DNA from 2 places in the Salmonella sp. HY31 genome. Region 1 is predicted to be linked to the other one. Evidence: predicted binding sites of a transcription regulator. Region 1 holds the regulator's gene; the other holds the start of a gene.
The links. The regulator PhoB, encoded in region 1, activates phosphate uptake and scavenging genes when phosphate is short. The targets are predictions, from matches to a motif close to CTGTCATAAAACTGNCNNAT.

Region 1 (4,216 bases):
CGTTTTTTATCAATTTCAGCGGGAAAAACTCCCGGACCGATGCGGCGAAGAATTGTTTTTCGATTTACCGCGCAAATGCAGCCGTAATGACAGCACCTGGAGCGCAATTTAAACGCTTATAACGTTTTAAAGCAAGGTGGGATCTAAAAACCAGATGAATATAGCGATATGAAATTTACAACCAGAATAAAACACCATTCTCATGAAAAAGTTATGGCTAATCATGCGAACAAAAAACCACCAGACGTTGAAAGTTTCAGCGCCCCCGCATTAACTGCAAAGAAAATAAGCCAGCATCCGCTGGCTTATGGAAAGTTATACTTACGAAAGGTAATTAGACGCTATTTTTGGCAATTAAACGTTCCGGCAGAACAAAGCTAAATCGCGTTCCTTTACCAGGCAAACTGTCGACTTCAAGGCGGCTTTCATGATGATTCAGCGCATGTTTCACAATCGCCAACCCCAGGCCGCTGCCGCCCGTTTGACGCGAACGCGCTTTATCGACACGGTAGAAGCGTTCGGTCAGACGAGGAATATGCTCAGCGGCAATCCCCGGACCGTTATCTTGTATGCAAAACTCAGCGCCATGCGCGACATGTCGCCAGCTCACCGTAATATGCGTTCCCGCCGGCGTATGGTTTACCGCGTTATACACCAGGTTTGAGATCGCGCTGCGTAGCTGCTCTTCGTTGCCCAAAACGCTAAGACTATCGTCGACCTCAAACGTAAAGGTATGCTTCTGCTGGCTGAGCGTCTGCGCTTCACGCTCCACGATCCGCAGCATCATCGGTACATCCACTTTTTCATTTAATAACAGCGCCGGGGCCGCCTCAATTTTAGACAACGTAAGCAATTGTTTTACCAGCCCTTCCATACGATACGTTTGCTCGCGCATCGTATGCAGCGCTTTCTCTCGCGTCGCCCCCTCCAGCGCCTGTTCCTGCATCATTTCCAGATAGCCTTGCAATACCGTCAATGGCGTACGCAACTCATGGCTAACGTTGGCGAAAAAGTTACGCCTGGCGCCTTCAAGCTGATGCATTTGCGTCACATCGCGCGCCACCATCAGGAGTTGTTTATCGGTATAAGGCATGACACGGATCTCCAGGTGCCGCCCGGTATTCAGCACCAGATGAAGCGGACGGGTGAAATCACGCGTTTTTAAATACTGGGTAAACTCCGGGTAACGCAGCAGATTGAGAATATTCTGCCCGCTGTCATCCGGCCAGCGTAGCCCCAGTATCTGTTGCGCCAAACCGTTACACCAAAAAATGCCGCCCTCTTCTGTGGTCAGTACCACTGCATCAGGCAGCGACTCCGCGCCGCTGCGAAAACGTTTAATCAGGTTCCCCAGCTCGCGGCGGCGCTTCTTATTTCGCAACTGCATCTGGTGTAAACCGTATAACAGCGGCTCCCAACTTCCCCGTCCCGGCGGCGGCGTCATACTTCTGTCGACCCACAGCCACCAGGAGAGGCGCAATAAATTCCAGAAATGCCAGGCAAGCAGTCCCGTCACCGCCGCCAGTAAAAACCACGGCAGATAACCAAAAAAAGCGCTAAGGATAAGCGCGGGGATGCAACAGAGCACCAACTCCAGCACCAGCCTTTTCCATGACAGCCGTTCCAGCACGCGTCATACTCCCTCAAGAATGGAAAGCCTTCTCCGCCAGAAGCCTGTGATCTACTGGCGGAAAAGGCATTAAAAGCGGGTCGAAAAACGATACCCTGTCCCGCGTACCGTTTGCACCATCCGGTCGTGGCCGCTGTGCTCCAGCGCCTTACGCAAACGGCGAATATGCACGTCGACCGTCCGGTCTTCAACGTACACATTGGTGCCCCAGACATGGTTGAGTAGCTGTTCGCGACTATAAACCCGTTCCGGATGCGTCATAAAGAAATGGAGTAATTTAAATTCGGTCGGCCCCATATCCAGTGGGCTGTCGCCGGTCATCACGCGATGAGAGCCAGGATCAAGGCTCAGTCCCTGCATCTCGATCACCTCTTCGACCGCCATCGGTGAGATACGCCGCATAACGGCCTTAATGCGCGCCACCAACTCCTTGGGGGAAAACGGCTTGGTAATGTAATCGTCGGCGCCGGTTTCCAGCCCGCGCACGCGATCTTCTTCCTCACCTCTCGCCGTCAGCATAACCACAGGAATATCCCGGGTCATGGCTTCACGTTTGAGATGTTTAATAAACTGTAACCCAGACCCGCCGGGCAACATCCAGTCAAGAAGGATGAGATCCGGCCAGGGTTCATTAAGTTTATTCACCGCACTGTCATAATCTTCGGCTTCTACGGGCTGAAAGCCATTTTGTTCGAGCACGAAGCACACCATTTCACGGATCGGCGCCTCATCTTCTACGACCAGAATACGTCTCGCCATAATTTGCCCTGTTAGTCGTTAGTTATCAATGCCGCGCCATTATGCGTCAGATTTATGACAGATTTATGAAAAAAAGGGGTGGTATTGACAGCATGTTGATGATTTATGACACCGTTGAAACATTGCATTACCGTCTACTGGCGGTAAATTGCGCCCAAAAATGGAGGGGATGACGTGTATAATCCCGTTCACGCTTTTTTTGCATGGAACTATTATGCGCATCCTCCATACCTCTGACTGGCATCTGGGACAAAATTTCTACAGTAAAAGCCGCGCCGCGGAGCATCAGGCTTTTCTGGACTGGCTGCTGGAGACCGCGCAGTCCCATCAGGTGGATGCCATTATTGTCGCAGGCGATATTTTTGATACCGGTTCGCCGCCAAGCTATGCCCGAGAACTTTATAACCGTTTTGTCGTTAATTTACAGCAAACAGGCTGTCATTTAGTGGTGCTGGCCGGTAATCATGATTCCGTTGCCACGCTTAACGAGTCACGCGAAATTCTGGCGTTTCTCAATACAACCGTGATCGCCAGCGCGGGCTATGCGCCGCAACTACTTCATCGCCGCGATGGTTCTCCCGGCGCCGTACTGTGCCCCATTCCCTTTTTGCGCCCGCGCGACATTATTACCAGCCAGGCGGGGTTGTCCGGCAGCGAGAAACAGCAGCAACTCCTTCATGCGATTGCCGATTATTATCAACAGCAGTACCAGGAAGCGTGCCTGCTACGCGGCGAACGGAAGTTGCCGGTTATCGCGACGGGGCATTTAACCACCGTCGGCGCCAGCAAAAGCGATGCGGTACGCGACATTTATATCGGTACGCTGGATGCCTTTCCGGCGGAGCATTTCCCACCAGCGGATTATATCGCATTGGGACACATTCACCGCGCGCAATGTGTCGGCGGCACAGAGCATATCCGCTATTGCGGCTCCCCCATCGCCCTCAGCTTTGATGAGTGCGGCAAAAGCAAATGCGTGCATCTGGTGACCTTCGACCAGGGGAAATGGCAAAGTACCGAAAGTCTGGCCATCCCCGTTAGCCAACCATTGGCGGTTTTAAAAGGCGACCTGGCGTCAATTACCGAACAGCTTGAGCAGTGGCGCGGCATTGAGCAATCGCCCTCCGTCTGGCTGGATATTGAAATCACCAGCGATGATTATCTACATGATATACAAAGAAAAATACAGACATTAACGGAGTCGCTACCGGTAGAAGTATTACTGGTGCGTCGTAGCCGCGAACAGCGTGAACGCTCGCTGGCGAACGAACGGCGGGAAACATTAAGCGAGCTTAGCGTGGAGGAGGTTTTTGCGCGGCGGCTGGCGCTGGAAGCGTTAGATACCCCGCAGCGCGAGCGCCTGAATCAGCTCTTTTCCAGCACGCTCTACGCGTTGAATGAGGAGCATGAGGCATGAAAATTCTCAGTTTGCGTCTGAAAAACCTGAACTCGCTGAAAGGAGAATGGAAGGTCGACTTTACCGCCGAACCGTTTGCCAGTAACGGGTTATTCGCCATCACCGGCCCGACCGGCGCGGGAAAAACCACCTTGCTTGACGCCATCTGCCTGGCGCTGTACCACGAAACGCCGCGCCTGAATACGGTATCGCAATCGCAAAACGATTTGATGACGCGCGATACGGCGGAATGTCTGGCCGAAGTGGAGTTTGAGGTAAAAGGCGAAGCCTGGCGCGCGTTCTGGAGCCAGAACCGCGCCCGAAATCAGCCTGACGGCAATCTCCAGGCCCCACGCGTGGAGTTGGCGCGGTGTTCAGACGGAAAAATCTTTGCCGATAAGGTAAAGGATAAACTGGAGATGATCGCCACG
Region 2 (4,216 bases), 930 kb from region 1:
AATAGAAAAGAAAAGAGGTATTCGACACTGCTTCCTGTGAAATTTCTCGCCTTTACAGGATGTCTTAAAATAATGAACAAACAATGACAATCCACAAAAAGAGAGAGAAACGTTTCGCTTTTAATAGACAATGATCGATATCACAAAATTGACATATACACATTTGTTATAGATATAAAACTATGTTTCATATAAAGCCATATATTATCTAAGGCGTTGATACTGTATTGTCAGTTACAAGCGGCAACACTGACAAATCCGAAGGGGGAATGGGGCGTATGGCATCTGGCTGCTTGCGCCCCGGTAAGCGTTATCGTTCAGCAACCAGACGGATGATGTCCTCATCCTCCTTCCGCTCGCTTGCCGCTATTGCGGGTTCAGCGTCTTTTTCTGGTTCGTTTGCTTCACAAAGGCGGCGCAACAACGCGTTTTGCCGCTTCTGTTGATCCAATAACGCTTCGAGCAATTCTATCTGCTCGTTAGCGCGGGAACTTGCCCGGTTGACAAAGAACCAGATCGCCAGCCCGACCACCAGAACCACCATTGATACTATTAAAGATGCAAGAGAAAACGCACCAGAGTTTAAAACATCGTTCATTTCACCACCTCAATGTAGAGACGTCATTCTACCACTGCTACACGGGAAGGAAATCTCTGGTATAAAACGTTTACCAGGGAATAAATTTATTGATGGCGCAAATACCGCTGAAAAATTGTACATCCTGATCGCACATGATATTAAACACCTGCGCCCACAGCAACAGGCATACCACCACCACGATGCCGAGAACGACCCATCGAAATTTTTTCACTCCACTCTCCGATCTTACATCTTATGTCGCTAAATTATCATGGGTTACCTAAACCAGGAGTAACTGTAGCGGCATTATATGTTTTTAGGAATGATTCACTTGTTTCAATCAATGTACACGCTACTCTTATTCTAACTAAAAAAGAAAAGAGGTAGTAATGCGTTTGATCATTCGCGCAATTGTATTGTTTGCCCTGGTGTGGATAGGCCTGCTGCTGAGCGGCTATGGCGTACTGGTGGGAAGTAAAGTGAACGCTGCGGGGCTAGGCCTGCAGTGCCATTACCTGACTGCACGTGGCACCACCACGGCGCAATATGTCCATACCAATAGCGGCATCATTGGCTTTTCTGACTGTCCCCTTTTCAGAAAAAGCGCCACTGTCGTGGATAATGGCTAAGCGATAATAAATAATTTCACAGCGAAACTATCACGGATGATTACCCTATATTAGTTGTTGTTTATAAGCGTCGTTAAATAATGTTTTAATAACCGTTAAATAAGCCGACAGTCATTATCCTCTTTGACCATTCCATCTCACCAGATGTTATAAAAAAAGCAGCTACATTTTTCGCGGCTGCTTTTTTTAACGTCATGCTAATAACGTTGCTTAGAAGGGATAATCGTTGTAACCCATTTGTTCAGAAATTTTACGCGCGGCGGCGTGTAACATAGCCACATATTCCTGTAGGCGCTCTTCTGAAAAGCGCAGCGTCGGGAACGAAATGCTTAACCCTGCGATTACCACGCCAAAACGGTCGAATACCGGTACGCCGATACAACGTAACCCTTCTTCCTGTTCTTCATTATCTTCACCGTAGCCTTGCGCACGTACTTTATCCAACAGCGGCAGCAACGCTTCAGTACTGGTAATGGTTCGTCCGGTGCTTTGTTTATACTCTACGCCGTCGAGAATCTGCTTAACCTCATCGCGATCGCGCCAGGCCAGAAGCACTTTACCGATGGCCGTACTGTACAGCGGATTACGACGACCAATGCGTGAGTACATCCGTAGATTGTACATAGAGTCAATTTTATGGATATAGACAATACTGTCTTCATCCAACGCGCCAAGATGGATAGTTTCTTTCGTCAGACGAGACAGTTCGCGCATCTGAATGTCCGCACTGCGGATCAAATCAACATTTTGCAAGGCTCGCGCGCCCAGTTCAAACAGCTTTAACGTCAGAGAGTATTTTTCAGACTCCCCCTCCTGAGCCACGTAGCCCAGCGTTTTCATGGTTTGCAAAAAGCGATAAACGGTGCTTTTCGACATCATGACGCGCTGCGATAGCTCGGTAATCCCTATTTCACGCTCTTCACCCAGCGCCTGCAGAATGCCGAAAACCTTCAGCACAGAAGATACAGAATCAGGCTGTTTATCCAGATCTGCGTTTGCCATTTATCACCTCATTACGAGTGTTTTATAAAATTCAGAACGAGTTTTTATTATAATTTCACGCCAGGTCGCCCGCAATCCATCTTTGCTTACTTCGTTACAAATCTGCGACATAACACCTCAATATTGATGCTAAAATTATTATTCAGATCATAATTATCATTATTACAAAATACTTATGGAAAAAACACGGGCCGACGGCCTGCCCCTCCCGCAGAGATACGGTGCTATCCTGACGATTATTATCGGTATTTCGATGGCGGTTCTGGATGGCGCAATCGCTAATGTCGCGCTGCCAACTATTGCGACTGATCTACACGCCTCCCCTGCCAGCTCTATCTGGATTGTCAATGCGTACCAAATCGCGATTGTCGTCTCACTACTTTCCCTGTCTTTTTTAGGCGACATGTTTGGTTATCGCCGGATCTATAAATGTGGTTTAGTGGTATTTCTGCTTTCATCATTGTTTTGCGCGCTTTCAGACTCGCTGCAAATGCTCACGCTGGCGCGCATTGCGCAGGGGTTTGGCGGCGCGGCGCTAATGAGTGTAAACACGGCGCTGATTCGACTTATCTACCCCCAGCGTCATCTGGGACGAGGCATGGGAATTAACTCTTTTATCGTCGCTGTCTCTTCCGCCGCTGGTCCAACAATCGCCGCGGCGATCCTGTCCATCTCATCATGGAAATGGCTGTTTCTGATTAATGTCCCATTAGGTATCATCGCCTTAATTCTGGCTATACGCTTTTTACCGGCAAACATCGCCCATGACGCTAAGCCTCGCTTTGACTTACCGAGCGCGGTAATGAATGCGCTCACATTCGGCCTGCTGATTACTGCGTTGAGCGGCTTTGCTCAGGGACAGTCGCTAGCGTTGATTGGCGCAGAGCTGCTCGTCCTGGTCGTGGTTGGTTTTTTCTTCGTTCGCCGCCAGCTTTCTTTGACCGTCCCCTTGTTACCCATTGACTTGTTACGCATTCCGCTTTTTTCACTCTCGATCGGCACGTCAATTTGCTCGTTCTGTGCGCAAATGTTGGCCATGGTCTCGCTACCTTTTTACCTGCAAACCGTGTTGGGCCGCAGCGAAGTAGAAACCGGCCTGTTGTTGACGCCCTGGCCGCTGGCCACGATGGTGATGGCGCCGCTGGCCGGTTACCTGATAGAACGTCTTCATGCCGGTTTGCTGGGGGCGCTGGGAATGGTGATAATGGCAGCCGGATTGTTTGCTCTGGTCATGTTGCCAGACTCCCCCTCCGATGTGAATATTATCTGGCCGATGATCCTTTGCGGCGCAGGGTTTGGCCTGTTCCAGTCGCCGAATAATCACACCATTATTACTTCCGCGCCGCGTGAGCGCAGCGGTGGCGCCAGTGGGATGCTGGGCACGGCGCGACTGTTAGGCCAAAGTACTGGTGCCGCACTGGTAGCGCTGATGTTGAACCAGTTTGGTGACAGCGGAACCCACGTGTCGCTGCTGGCGGCGGGCTTTCTGGCGACCCTTGCCGCCATCGTCAGTGGACTTCGGATCACCCACCCCCGGATCAAGGGATAAAAAAGGTTCATCGCAGGTTAGCGTGAACCAATAGAAAACGGCAGTCAGAACGTTTAGGTTTGTATTCGCCAGAACACCCCCTGAACTTTCAAAACTGCCGTTACTATGAATGCTAGCCTGACTTCTCTTTCTGGAAAGGGTTCAGTGTCTCTTCCTGCACTAAAATTACTCCCGATACACGGCTCATTCGCCTCCAGCCTCTGACTTCCCTAACCCCATATTGTCGCTCCGCATATTCACGATACTTCCCTGCGACGTACCTGCTCAGTTAGAAGGTCTCGCTGGATGTACCCGTTCGCCGCTTACGCTGCTCATCCTGCGGCATTATGACCGAAAAAATCAACTGGCTGCCTGAGCGTCAGCGATACACCTCCACCCTGTCGGCGTGAATAGCTATATGGACATGAACACTGCGTTACTGGAAGCCAGTCAGCCATTAAATACAGTCGATGTGAT

Region 2: kdgR (DNA-binding transcriptional regulator KdgR) is a predicted target of PhoB. The motif match lies at 2,303-2,322, and genes of this name have one in related genera.

What each region holds. Positions count from the first base shown of each region.
Region 1 covers NZ_CP170479.1:3,561,922-3,566,137, forward strand. Annotated here, with positions in the region: gene phoR (phosphate regulon sensor histidine kinase PhoR) at 335-1,630, opposite strand; gene phoB (phosphate response regulator transcription factor PhoB) at 1,700-2,389, opposite strand; gene sbcD (exonuclease subunit SbcD) at 2,604-3,806, shown strand; gene sbcC (exonuclease subunit SbcC) at 3,803-4,216, shown strand, end outside.
Region 2 covers NZ_CP170479.1:2,634,307-2,638,522, forward strand. Annotated here, with positions in the region: gene ACE15A_RS12460 (YebO family protein) at 311-598, opposite strand; gene mgrB (PhoP/PhoQ regulator MgrB) at 669-812, opposite strand; gene ACE15A_RS12470 (YobH family protein) at 970-1,209, shown strand; gene kdgR (DNA-binding transcriptional regulator KdgR) at 1,420-2,211, opposite strand; gene ACE15A_RS12480 (MFS transporter) at 2,387-3,760, shown strand; gene ACE15A_RS12485 (hypothetical protein) at 4,158-4,216, shown strand, end outside.